Regions from separate parts of the Tardiphaga sp. genome, predicted to be linked through region 1. Evidence: predicted binding sites of a transcription regulator. Region 1 holds the regulator's gene; each other region holds the start of a gene.
The links. The regulator PhoB, encoded in region 1, activates phosphate uptake and scavenging genes when phosphate is short. The targets are predictions, from matches to a motif close to TGTCATNNANCTGTCAT.

Region 1 (4,375 bases):
GCGCCGGTGAGCATCACGACCTCGCCGCCGAGCTGACGCATGCCCACTTCGAACGATACGCGGGTGCGCGTCGAGGGCTTCTCGAAGATCATCGCCAGCGTCTTGTTCTTGAGCGGACGATCGGGCTCGGCATTGGAGCCGTCCCGGCCCTTCAGCCTCGCCTTCATGGCGGCTGCTGCATTCATGATGTTGCGCAACTCGGCGGCCGGTACGGCCGTGAGATCGAGGAAATGCCGCGGTGACGTGCTCATCACACGGCTCCCTGCGTCTTTGCAGATGTCCTGGCGGATGAGCCGAGGGCCACGCAGGCCTGCTCCAGCCGCTGCACGGCCTGCTCGATCTCGGACTCGCTGACGATCAGCGGCGGCAGGAAGCGCACGACATTGTCGCCGGCGCCGACGGTCAGCAGCTTCGCATCGCGCAATGCGGCCACGAGATCGCCCGCCGGCACCACCGCCTTGAGGCCGATCAGCAGACCTTCGCCGCGCACTTCGCTGAGCACGTCCGGATGGCTGTCGACCACGCCCGCGAGTTTCTGTTTCAGCAGCAACGACATCTTCTTCACATGGTCGAAGAAGCCGGGCTTCAGCATGATATCGAGCACGGAATTCGCCGCGGCCACCGCCAGCGGATTGCCGCCAAAGGTCGAACCATGGGAGCCGGGCGCCATGCCTTCAGCCGCTTCCGCCGTGACGAGGCACGCGCCGATCGGGAAACCGCCGCCGAGCGCTTTTGCGAGCGACATGACATCCGGCGTCACACCGATACGCTGATAGGCGAACAGTTCGCCGGTGCGGCCCATGCCGGTCTGCACTTCGTCGAAGATCAGCAGGATGCCGTTCTTGTCGCAGAGTTCGCGCAGCGCGCCGAAGAACGCGTTGCTCGGCGCACGCACGCCGCCCTCGCCCTGCAGCGGCTCGATAAGAATGCCGGCGGTGTTCGGACCGATCGCCTTCTTCACCGCTTCGATATCGCCAAGCGGCACCTGGTCGAAACCGTCGAGCGGCGCACCATAGCCTTCGAGATATTTGGCGGCGCCAGTCGCAGCCAGCGTGCCAAGCGTCCGGCCATGGAACGCGCCTTCAAAGGTGATGATGCGGGTGCGCTCGGGATGGCCCTTGGAGAAATGATAGTGCCGGGTCACCTTGATCGCGCATTCCATCGCTTCCGCGCCCGAATTGGCGAAGAACACGAAGTCGGCAAAGCTTTGTTCGCACAGCCTGGCGGCGAGGCGTTCACCGTCCGGGCTCTTGAACAGGTTCGACATGTGCCAGAGCTTGGTGGCCTGCTCCTGCAACGCGGCAACCATATGCGGATGGGCATGACCGAGAGCGTTGACAGCAACGCCGCTGGTAAAATCGAGATAGCGCTCGCCATCGGTTCCAATCAGCCAGGCGCCTTCACCGCGCTCGAAAGCGACATCCGCACGCGCGAAAACAGGCAGCAAGTGAGCCTGAGAGAGGGGCGAGGACGTTGCGTTGTTGGTCATAACCGATCCGATCGAAAAGACTGCGTCCGCGTCGATGACAACTGTGCGAAATCGAACAACGGACCCTAGAAACGAAACGTGCCGCCCTTCTCGGGCGGCACGTGGGCATTATTCTAGGTGTGCTGCGAGGACTGTCAACCGCGCACTGCGGCTTTCGAGTCACACGGAGTCGCAGAAAAAGCCGATTTTGCTGCTTTGTTTGCAGAAGCATGTGGACGCGGCATGCCCGACTCTTGCGCGTGAGTCACGGCATATTGTAGCTTTTGCCTCGTCGGATACGACATCTCGTGCGGCGGTAGATCCTTTTGACACATCCAGTGCGGCGTAAAAGCCGGACGCGAAATTCGCGCCCGGTGAGCGCTAAAGGATTCTGACCGCAGGGATTTTTGAAGTCTCAACTCGCAGCGCTGCCCGGTCAGGCTGGCGCTCACGAAGGGAAAATGGCGATGACGGTAATGACATGGACCGACGATCGCGTCGAACAGTTGAAGAAACTCTGGGAAGGCGGCCTCTCCGCCAGCCAGATTGCTGCGGAACTCGGTAACGTGACCCGCAACGCTGTCATCGGCAAGGTTCACCGCCTCGGCCTGTCCGGCCGCGCCAAGAGCCCCTCCTCGGCAGCTCCGCGGCAGCGCAAGGCGCGCCCGGCACAGCAGATGGTGCGTGTCGCCCGCCCGATGGCCCGCGGCAACACGGCATTGGCCCATAATTACGAAGTCGAGGCCGAGCCCGACCCGATCGCCTATGACAATATCGTGCCGATCAGCCAGCGCCTGTCGCTGGTCGAACTCAACGAAGCCACCTGCCATTGGCCGATCGGCGATCCGTCGAGCCCCGAATTCTACTTCTGCGGCGGCAAGGCGCTGGCCGGCGCTCCCTATTGCGCACATCACTCGCGCATCGCCTATCAGCCGGCCAGTGACCGCCGTCGCGCCGTGCCGAAGCCGACGCGCTGAACCGGACGTATCAAGCCAAATGAAAATGCCCGGCAGCGATGCCGGGCATTTTTCGTTGGCACTTGCTTGCCTCACCCCGCCTAGCGAAGCCTCGCTTCGCCGGGCGGGGAGAAGGAAGAGAGACCTACTCCGCCGCCTTGTCGAAGCGGTCATCCAGTGCGTAGCCGGCACCGCGCACGGTTCGGATCGGATCCGGCTCACCGGCGGGATTGAGCAGCTTGCGCAGGCGACCGATATGCACGTCGACAGTGCGCTCATCGATATAGATGTCACGGCCCCAGACGCTGTCGAGCAACTGCTCTCGGCTGAATACGCGACCCGGATGTTCCAGGAAGAACTCCAGCAGGCGATATTCGGTCGGACCGAGATCGATCGGACGGCTGGACCGCACGACGCGGCGCTTGTCGCGGTCGAGTTCGATATCGCCGAAAGCGAGCACGGTGGCGAGACGCTCCGGCGCGGCACGCCGCAGCAGACCCTTCACACGCGCCAGGAGTTCCGGCACCGAGAATGGCTTGACGATGTAGTCGTCGGCACCGGTGGCAAGACCGCGAACACGCTCGCTCTCCTCGCCACGCGCCGTCAGCATGATGATCGGCAGTGCCTTGGTTTCGGGCCGCGCACGCAAGCGGCGGCACAGTTCGATGCCGGACAGACCCGGCAGCATCCAGTCGAGCACCACGAGATCCGGTACACGCTCCTTCAAGCGGGTGTCGGCATCGTCGCCGCGAGCTACGGTTTCAACGTCGTAGCCCTCGGCATCGAGGTTGTAGCGCAGGAGCGTCGTGAGTGCTTCCTCGTCTTCAACCACTAAAATGCGCGCGTTCATTGCCATATTGATCAATACCCTCAGTGACGTCCGACAAGCCTCAGATCATGAACCCGGCGGAAGACCGGCTTCCCCTTTTCCGGATCATGCGTCAGGCCGTCGGCGTATTCGCGAAGTTGGTCATGTCGCCCTTCGGGCGCTTGTCGACCATCTGCTGACCCTCGATCATGTAGAACACGGTTTCCGCGATATTGGTGGCGTGGTCACCGATCCGCTCGATGTTCTTGGCGCAGAACATCAGGTGGATACAGAACGAGATGTTGCGCGGATCTTCCATCATGTAAGTGAGGAGTTCGCGGAACAGCGAGGTGCAGATGGCGTCGATTTCCTCGTCGCCCTTCCACACCGTCATGGCTGCCGGCAGATCGTGCGCGGCATAGGCGTCGAGCACCGACTTGACCTGGGTGGTCACGAGGTCGGTCATGTGCTCGAGACCGCGGATCAGCTTCAGCGGGTGGAAGTCGCTGTCGAGTGCATTGACGCGCTTGCCGATGTTCTTGGAGAGATCGCCGATCCGCTCCAGATCGGTGGCGACGCGCAGCGCGCCGACGATCTCGCGCAGGTCGACAGCCATGGGCTGGCGCTTGGCGATGGTCAGCACGGCACGTTCCTCGATCGTGCGCTGCAACTGGTCGATCTCGGCATCGGCGGCGACGACGCGGGCGCCGAGTGCGACGTCCCGGCGGATCAGCGCATCGACGGATTCGACGATCTGCCGTTCAGCGAGGCCGCCCATCTCGGCAACGAGACGGGTCAGCTCCTGCAGATCGTCGTCGAATGCCTTGGTGGTGTGTTCAAAAGCCATCTCTAAATCCTCCCGCGAACATGTCGCGTCAGCCGAAGCGGCCGGTGATGTAATCCTGGGTACGGCGATCGGTCGGCGACGTGAAGATCTTGTTGGTCTGATCGAACTCGATCAGTTCGCCGAGATACATGAAGGCCGTGGTATCGGAGACGCGGGCGGCTTGCTGCATGTTATGGGTCACGATCGCGATCGTGTACTGATCCTTCAACTCGTCGATCAGCTCCTCGATCTTCGCGGTCGAGATGGGATCCAGCGCCGAGCACGGCTCGTCGAACAGGATCACTTCCGGCCGAACC
Region 2 (4,375 bases), on a different contig from region 1:
CAGCGCGTTCGGCCTGTCGGCCTATGACGCCAGCGTGCTGGTCAGCGAGCGGGAGAGCGCGGAATTCTTCGAAACGACGCTCGATGGGCTCAAGGACAAGGCGCGCGACGGCAAGCTGGCCGCCAATTGGGTGATCAACGAGCTGTTCGGCCGTCTCAACAAGGAAGGGCAGGACATCGCGTCGTCGCCGGTATCGGCGGCGCAGATGGCCGCCATCGTCGATCTGATCGGGGAGGGAGTGATCTCCGGCAAGATCGCCAAGGACCTGTTCGAGATCGTCTGGCTTGAGGGCGGTGACCCGCGCGCACTGGTCGAAGAGCGCGGCATGAAGCAGGTGACGGACACCGGCGCCATCGAGAAGGTGGTCGACGACATCATCGCAGCCAATCCCGACAAGGTCGCGCAGGCGCAGGCCAAGCCGGCACTGATGGGCTGGTTCGTCGGCCAGGTGATGAAGTCGTCGGGCGGCAAGGCCAATCCGCAGGTCGTCAACGACCTCCTCAAGAGCAAGCTCGGCATCTGACGATTGCCTTTCGATGACGACCGCGGCGCCGCCTCGAGCGGCGCCGTTTTCGTTTTGGCGGAGCTCGTTGACGCGTTGTAATGAGCGCGATGAACGGCGTGCGGAGACGGAATCAGATCCCGAATCGGCGCACTGTCAGCCGACAAAAAGTGCGGTTGTGGCCAGCACCGATAAGTCGCGAACGCGTTTTCTGAAAAAATATTTTCATTGCCAAAAATCCCGACTCAGAGTCCCCGGCGCCTGTTTTCGGCGCCCGACTCACGTTCGGGGACGGCAGAAGTTTGTGTAGTTGTTTGATAGTACGAATTGCGGGCGCTCGGAAAAAATAAGTACTTTCTGCAATCTTGACATTTGTGGACGCAGCGTTTCCGGGCGTTTTTCGCATCGCCGCGCGAGCCGGATTTCAAGTTGTGACTGGGGCCGTGGGGGAAGTGGCGCGTTGCGCCCATCAACACTTCCTTAAGCGAGAGACTGTTCTTTTGAAATCGTTGGTGTATTCGGGATGAAGTGCATCTCGATTCCCGAGTGCACGCAGCGATCAAGTCATCTCTTTATTGGAGGGCAACATGGCCAAGAAAGCTACGAAGAAGGCAGTCAAGAAGACCGTCAAGAAGGCAGCAAAGAGCGCTGTGAAGAAGACCGCGAAGAAGACCAAGAAGGTCGCCAAGAAGAAGTAACTTCTTCCGCCACGATTGACGCCGGTGGCAACGCCGGCGACGTCGCAGGGGCCTCGACGGCAATTTGCTTTTCGAAGCGGATATTCATCGCAGCTCTGGTCGACGAAAGAGGGTGTCGGCGAGACATCAGGTCAAACGGCTGGACCGTCACTCCGGGGCAGGGCTTGCTCTTCCCGCGAACCGGTCCGGCAAGAAAGCCGGTCATTCAGTGATTGGCGTTCTTTATTCGGTGCGGATCATTGGTCCGCAGTTTCATCGGTGGCTTCGGCCACATGAGATATGATCCTGACGTGTTGCCGACGCCCTCGTTTTTGCCGGTGCGGTTCATCCCCGGCGCGTTGAATTTCCCAATCCCGAATATCTTTGTTTCCTCGCTTGGATGCGTCCTGCGTTGGAATCGCCGCGCGCGCTGGCCAGGCGTTTAACGTCCGCGGTCGCTCACGCTGCCGCGATGGTTACGGTATCCCAAAGCGGCAAGGTAAACCGAATTCGGCGAAAACGCAGAAAACCCGCATAAATGCTGGGTTTTTGGCGGCGCACGAGCCGGTTTTGGCGCCAGCTCTTCAGATTTCGTTCATCGCGATGCTTAAACTGCTCTTCAAATTTGATCGGTCATATTGATCCCAACAAGCCGGCAAACGGTGGTTGGGATTGCATCAAATAATGGACAGGGGCCGCGCTCGGAGCAGGGCGGCAAAACCAAAAAAAGGAATGACCGATGTTTCAGGGACAGATTGATTTCGAAGCTGCGACGCCGATCGCAGAAACCGCCATCCAGGACGTGCTGTTCGAACGTGGTCTGTACTGGGCATCGGGCCGCTCGGGGATCGTTGACCTCGTCGCAGCGCACAAGTGGTTCAACCTCGCGGCCCTCAAGGGGCGGGTCGATGCGATCCCGATGCGCCGCGAAGTCGCCGAGATGATGTCGGATACCGAGATCGCCGCCGCGCAGCGCGATGCCCGCGCCTGGTTGTCGACGATCCACTAATTCGACGGCGTGCCCGTCCTGACGATCGCCGTAGAGGCGATCGACGTCCCGGCTGCCATGCGACTCGCTCAGGCTTGGGAACGAGCCGTCATGGAGAGCGCAGCGATATCGGATACCGCGATCCGCCGAAATTCGTGTGCACCTGCACTGTCAAATCTGCAGACGCTACTTCCTGACAACGCCCACCGACATCTCACTGTCATGCTTGTCACATAGGTACGTGTCTCGGCGTTAGTGTACCCCCAGAAGCAAAGCGAGAATCTGATGCCCGCGCCATATTTTGCGCATTGGGGCGTTGTGTTCCGCTTTACGATAGGGGGAGCGTTGTTGCTTTCTTCAGCTGATGCGCAGGCCAGCGACGCCCGACGCTTTGACATTGCAGCGCAGCCGCTCGCCAGCGCCTTGGTCGAATTTGCCGACAAAACGGGTATGGCTGCGTTGGTCGATGCCGAGCTTGCCAGCGGAAAGCGATCAACTTCTGTCACGGGGCGCCTGATTCCGCAGGATGCTCTGCGTATTCTTCTCGCAGGGACGGGACTTTCATTTCGTCGTGCGGGGGATACTGCCTTCACGGTCGGTCCGAATGCGGCGGATTCGGTCATGGGCGATGGCCATGCCGGAAAGCATCGTCGTGTGGAGTTTGAGACCTATTTCTCGCTTATGCAGAGCGTGATCGAACACGCGCTTTGCGACAATGCAGATGTTCGTCCGGGTCCTTACCGGTTGGTCGTTCAGGTGTGGATCGGTGAGGCCGGAGCGGTCGATGCGGTTCATACGGTCGGTTCGAGCGGCGACGAGACCCGCGATGCGCGCATAACGGACACGATCAAGGGCGCAAGAGTTGCGCGGCCTCCGGCGGATATGCCGCAGCCGGTCACCGTCGTTCTGCACCGGCGCAACACCGATACGATATGCGTAGCCCGATCCGCGGTCCCACGATGACCGAGACGGCGACGATCCGGATGCGGACCATTTTCGAGGCCAAGTATCAGCGGTTTCGCGAACGGCTGCGGCGTCGGCTGGGCTCCGATGCCCTTGCCGTCGAAGTGCTGCACGAGACCTGGCTGCGGCTGGAGCGGATCGGCGAGATCAGTACGATTCAGAAGCCGGAGTCATATCTGTTTCGGATGGCGCTGAACGAGGCTGCGGATCTGCGGCAAGCCGACAGCCGCAAGCTCTCGCCGTCCGAGATCGAGGTCGTGCGCCATATGATGGACGAGACGCTCGATCCCGAACGCATTGCCGACGCACGGCGCGAGCTCGAGGAGCTTGCCGCTGCGCTGAACGAACTGACACCCCGTCGCAAAGCGATCTTCCTGCTCGCGCGGGTCCATGAAATGAAACATGCCGACATCGCGGCGGAATTCGGTATTTCTCCACGGATGGTCGAAAAGGAGCTTGTGCAGGCCTTGCAGCACTGCTCGCAACGCCTGGGAAGAAAAGTCATTCGCCGGTTCGGTCCCGGCCTGCCAAAAGAGTCATAGGGGCAGGCATGGGCAAGGACATCACTCCAATGACAGATGTGAGCGGACATCAGGCGCTTGAGCGCGAGGCCCAGGAGTGGCTCGTGCGCCTGACGTCCGGGGAGGCCACCGCCGGAGATCTCCGCGCTTTGAAGCAATGGTGTGCCCGCAGTCCGGTTCATGCGCGGGCGTTCGCCGAGGCCAATCTGCTGTGGGACAGCCTGGGAACGGCGGCGCGTCTTCCAGCCGCGTCGCGGTCGCCCGGACAGATGCCGTCACGCCATGCGGGACATTCACGGCGCTGGTTCCTGGGGGGAGCGATCGCAGCCTCGGTTGCGGGGGCCGGCTATGTGATCGCGCATCCGCCGCTGGAGCTATGGCCGTCGCCCCAGGAACTGGCCGCCGATTATCGCACGCGCACCGCAGAGCGCCGTGAAATCGCGATGGGCGACGGAGTGACGATCGAACTCAATACCCGCAGCAGTCTGAATGTCGTTCAGAAGCCGAACGAGCGGCAGATCGAGTTGGTATTGGGCGAGGCGACGATTTCCGTCCCGCACCAGCTGCCGACGATGTTGACGGTCCTGGCCGGCGGCGGAGCGGTTCATGCCTCCGATGCGCAATTCAATATACGCTGCGATGCCGGCCGCTCGGTGGTGACCTGTCATCGCGGCATGGTTGCCGTCGATTATGCCGGGACGTCCACAAGTCTTCGCGCAGGCCA
Region 3 (4,375 bases), on a different contig from region 1:
GCTGTCGGTATTGCTCGCGAGCATTGCCGTGATTCCAGCCAGCCTGTGCTGGTGGTTCGCGCGACCGTTGCACCGTGGTAACGTCGCATCATGAACATCCCAACTGATCGCGTCATCACGCCTGAGCGCCGTTCCGACGATGTCGGCGACACCGCGTTGCGTCCCCAGTCGCTGTCCGACTTCGTCGGCCAGGCGCAGGCACGCGCCAACCTGCAGATATTCATCGATGCCGCGCGCAAGCGCGGCGAAGCGCTGGATCACACGCTGTTCGTCGGCCCGCCCGGGCTCGGCAAGACCACGCTCGCGCAGATCGTCGCGCGCGAACTCGGCGTTGGCTTTCGTGCCACGTCGGGGCCGGTGATCGCCAAGGCCGGCGATCTCGCGGCGCTCCTCACCAATCTCGAGGAGCGCGATGTTCTCTTCATCGACGAGATTCATCGTCTCAGCCCTGCCGTGGAAGAAGTGCTCTATCCGGCGATGGAGGATTTTCAGCTCGACCTCATCATTGGCGAAGGTCCCGCTGCACGTTCGGTGAAGATCGAGCTGTCGAAATTCACACTCGTCGGTGCGACGACGCGCGCAGGCCTGCTGACAAATCCGCTGCGTGATCGCTTCGGCATTCCATTGCGGCTGAATTTCTACACCATCGACGAACTCGAAAAGATCGTCACCCGCGGTGCGCGCGTGCTGCAGATAGGCATGACGCCGGAAGGCGCCAATGAGATCGCGCGTCGCGCCCGTGGCACGCCGCGCATCGCCGGGCGGCTGTTGCGCCGCGTGCGCGATTTCGCCTCCGCTGCGGACGCTGCCGCAATCGATCGCAAGATCGCGGATCATGCCCTGAGCGCGCTCGAAGTGGACAGTGCCGGCCTCGACGCCATGGATCGCCGCTATCTCACCACTATCGCCATGAATTACGGCGGCGGCCCGGTCGGCGTCGAGACCATGGCGGCTGCGCTCTCCGAACCGCGGGATGCCATCGAAGACATCATCGAGCCCTATCTGATCCAGTGCGGCTATCTGCAGCGCACCCCTCGCGGGCGATTGCTGACGTCGCATGCCTTCAGGCATCTCGGATTGAGTGAGCCAACGCGCGATGCGAGCCAGATCGGACTGTTTGGATCCAGCGACGAGGAGTGATCTGCGATGACTGACAAGATTATCGGCGTTGTAGCCGCGCTGATCCGCGACGATATTGGACGCATGCTGGTGGTGCGCAAACGTGGCACCGAGGCCTTCATGCAGCCGGGTGGCAAGCGCGATGCCGGCGAAGACGATCTAGCCGCGTTGGAGCGCGAGATCAGCGAAGAGCTGGGATGCCGAATGGTGCCGGGTTCTGCCCAAGCGCTCGGACAGTTCAACAGCGTTGCCGCCAATGAGCCGGGCTGGCAGGTGCAGGCCAGCGTTTACGCGGTGAAGGTGGATGGCGCGATCGCGCCCCAGGCCGAGATCGCCGAAACGCTCTGGATTGATCCGGCCGCGCCTGAGGCCGTTATCCTTGCGCCATTGACGCGCGATCACGTCTTGCCACTCGCCTTTCACGGTTTCCCGCAATGACGGTTTCGGCGACCTCCCATCTCGACGGCACTATTGCCGACGGCATTCACCGCATGCAGGTGCGTGTCTATTACGAAGACACCGATTTCTCCGGCATCGTCTATCACGCCAACTATCTGCGCTTCATGGAGCGCGGGCGGACCAATTATCTGCGATTGCTCGGTGCTGATCAGCGTGCGCTGTTTGCCGAGGCCGAAAGCGAAGCGCCGGGCTTTGCCTTCGTGGTCCGGTCGATGCAGCTCGATTTTCTCAAGCCGTCGCGCATGGACGATCTGCTCGACGTGCTGACCCGGCCGCTGGATGTGAAAGGCGCCTCGATCACGCTGCATCAGGAAGTCCGCCGCGGCGATGAGTTGCTGTTGGAAGCCAAGGTGAAGGTGGCCTTCGTGTCTGGTGGCCGCGCCAGGCCGATTCCCAGGGCGTTGCGCATCGCCATGAAGGCCGATCAGATTTAGCAATCGCCCGATAGGCGAAACGGCGTCGACTCTGCGAAAGGCCCGGCTACACTCCCGGCACATCGCAAAGCCGAGGGTCCCATGTCGCGTCCACCGTTTCCGCCCTTCACCCGAGAGACCGCCGCCCAGAAGGCCCGCATGGCCGAAGACGCCTGGAATTCGCGCGATCCGGTGAAAGTGTCGCTCGCCTATACCGAGGACAGCGTCTGGCGCAATCGCGGCGAGTTCTTTCAGGGGCGCCCGGCGATTGTCGAATTCCTCACCCGTAAATGGGCGAAGGAGCACGAATACCGGTTGATCAAGGATTTATGGGCCTTCGACGGCAATCACATTGCCGTGCGCTTTCAATATGAATGGCACGACGATGCCGGCAACTGGCATCGCTCCTATGGCAACGAGCAATGGGAGTTCGACGAGGGTGGTCTGATGCGTCGCCGCGAGGCGAGCATCAACGATGTGGCCATTGCCGAAAAGGATCGCCGCTTCCTGTGGCCGGCACCGGGGCCGCGCCCCGCGGATGTGCCGGGTCTCGGCACGGACCCGTTCTGATCTCGTTGGGCAGGATTACAGCGAGCCGCTATCGACCACGAATTCGACGCGCTCGGCGACGAAGCGTGAATGCGTGGCGCTCAGCGGCGTACCGTCCGCATCCACATCGATGGAATCGACGATCAGAATCGGACGCCCCAGCGCGACGCCAAGCCGTGTCGCATCAGTCGCATCGATGATTCCCGCGGTGACTTTCGTTGAGGCTCGGCGATAGTCCTTGATGCCGTAATGCGCCAGCGCCTTGGTCATCGAGCGCACGCGCTCATAGATCTTGCCGAAATCCGGGAAGCGCTCGGCAGACAGCCAGTTGGTACCGATACAGATCGGTGTCTTGTCGGCGAGGCGTAGCGCCTCGATGCGAATCAACCTTGCACCGGTCTTGAGGCCAAGCTGCCGCGCCAGTTCACGTGTCGCGACGTCATCCCAGGCTCCGATCAGTTGCGCCTGTGGCTCGCGGCCGCCGGCGCCAGCGATTTCCGAGAAGCGCGTACGCGAGCGTAAGGGGTAGGCGAGTTTCGGCGCTTCCACATAAGTGCCGCTGCCGCGCTCGGCGCGCACGAGGCCGCGCTCGGCCAGCGTCGCCAGCGCGCGACGTACCGTATGTCGATTGACGCGGTAGAGCTCCGCCAGCTCCGTCTCGCCGGGCAATTTGTCGCCGGCCGGATAACGCCCGTCGGCAATGCCGCGCTCGATGCCGTCGGCAACGTGCCGCCAAAGTGCGACGCCTGTTGGCTTTTCCTGAATGGTCACAAAAGTCGGTCCTAGAATGATGTCGACCACGCATTAGCGAAAAATCGCGCCGCTGTCACGAAACGGTCATTGCCCCGGCCTATAAAGTTGTCTAGTAAATCATACAACTTGTTGCGGATCGCGGTGACCATGAGCACAGTTCCCTCGAATGACCAGCAGGCCCGGCGCCGTGAAGCGATGGGGGTGCTGGGGCACTCGCAGACGGCGGATATTGCCGGATATCTCGATACGGTGGCCGTTCCGGCCCATGAACAATTGCGCCAGCCCGAAAATGGCCTGGTGATGCTGCGCGGCCGGATTGGCGGCGATGGCGCGCCGTTCAATCTCGGCGAGGCGACCGTGTCGCGCGCCGCCGTGCGGCTATCCAGCGGCGAGGTCGGCTTCGGCTACACGCTGGGCCGGGATGGCGCGAAGGCGCACCTGATCGCGCTGTGCGATGCGCTGATCCAGACCAGTGAATTTTCAGAAGCTGTCGAGACCAGGGTGCTGACGCCGCTGCGTGCGCGCGTCGTCGCCGACATCAGGCGCAAGGCCGCGGAGACGGCGGCAACCAAAGTCGATTTCTACACGCTCGTGCGCGGGGAGGGCTAATCATGACGACAGTTGCGGAAATGCCGGCCGGTTTCGCGGACAAGGTCCTTGCAGCGCAATCGACCTTCCGTTCGGTGATGGACGCGATGGCGCGTCCCGGCACCGTGCAGCGGATCCTGGCTGTTTCGGGCGTGCCTGCGCCAATGATGCGCGGGGCTGCGGCCATCGCGCTGACGCTGTTCGATCAGGATACGCCGGTCTGGCTCGATGCCAAGCTGGCGGCGACGATGGATGTCGCCAAGTGGATCAAGTTTCACACCAGCGCGCCGGTCATCGCCGATCCCGCCGTGTGTGCCTTCGCCGTGGTGGCTGATGCTGCCGCGCTGCCGTCCTTCGAGCACTTTGCATTCGGCTCCGGCGAATATCCGGATCGCTCCACGACCATCGTTCTACAGGTCGCGAGCCTGACCGAAGGCCCGGCCTATGAGCTGCGTGGTCCCGGCATCGACGGTGCCATCATCCTGCGCGCCGCG

Region 2: a site for PhoB is predicted at 2,375-2,391, ahead of ACEK02_RS16990 (STN domain-containing protein). Genes of this name have one in related genera too.
Region 3: a site for PhoB is predicted at 3,365-3,381, ahead of phnG (phosphonate C-P lyase system protein PhnG). Genes of this name have one in related genera too.

What each region holds. Positions count from the first base shown of each region.
Region 1 covers NZ_JBGMOE010000090.1:79,998-84,372, reverse strand. The annotation lists gene argF (ornithine carbamoyltransferase) at 1-251, opposite strand, end outside; gene ACEK02_RS13965 (aspartate aminotransferase family protein) at 251-1,489, opposite strand; gene ACEK02_RS13960 (GcrA family cell cycle regulator) at 1,936-2,445, shown strand; gene phoB (phosphate regulon transcriptional regulator PhoB) at 2,570-3,274, opposite strand; gene phoU (phosphate signaling complex protein PhoU) at 3,366-4,079, opposite strand; gene pstB (phosphate ABC transporter ATP-binding protein PstB) at 4,108-4,375, opposite strand, start outside.
Region 2 covers NZ_JBGMOE010000123.1:32,292-36,666, reverse strand. The annotation lists gene gatB (Asp-tRNA(Asn)/Glu-tRNA(Gln) amidotransferase subunit GatB) at 1-523, shown strand, start outside; gene ACEK02_RS16995 (hypothetical protein) at 1,919-2,188, shown strand; gene ACEK02_RS16990 (STN domain-containing protein) at 2,486-3,130, shown strand; gene ACEK02_RS16985 (RNA polymerase sigma factor) at 3,100-3,672, shown strand; gene ACEK02_RS16980 (FecR domain-containing protein) at 3,702-4,375, shown strand, end outside.
Region 3 covers NZ_JBGMOE010000190.1:102,644-107,018, reverse strand. The annotation lists gene ACEK02_RS25585 (hypothetical protein) at 1-94, shown strand, start outside; gene ruvB (Holliday junction branch migration DNA helicase RuvB) at 91-1,140, shown strand; gene ACEK02_RS25575 (NUDIX domain-containing protein) at 1,147-1,557, shown strand; gene ybgC (tol-pal system-associated acyl-CoA thioesterase) at 1,554-2,012, shown strand; gene ACEK02_RS25565 (DUF1348 family protein) at 2,094-2,561, shown strand; gene phnF (phosphonate metabolism transcriptional regulator PhnF) at 2,577-3,311, opposite strand; gene phnG (phosphonate C-P lyase system protein PhnG) at 3,441-3,902, shown strand; gene phnH (phosphonate C-P lyase system protein PhnH) at 3,905-4,375, shown strand, end outside.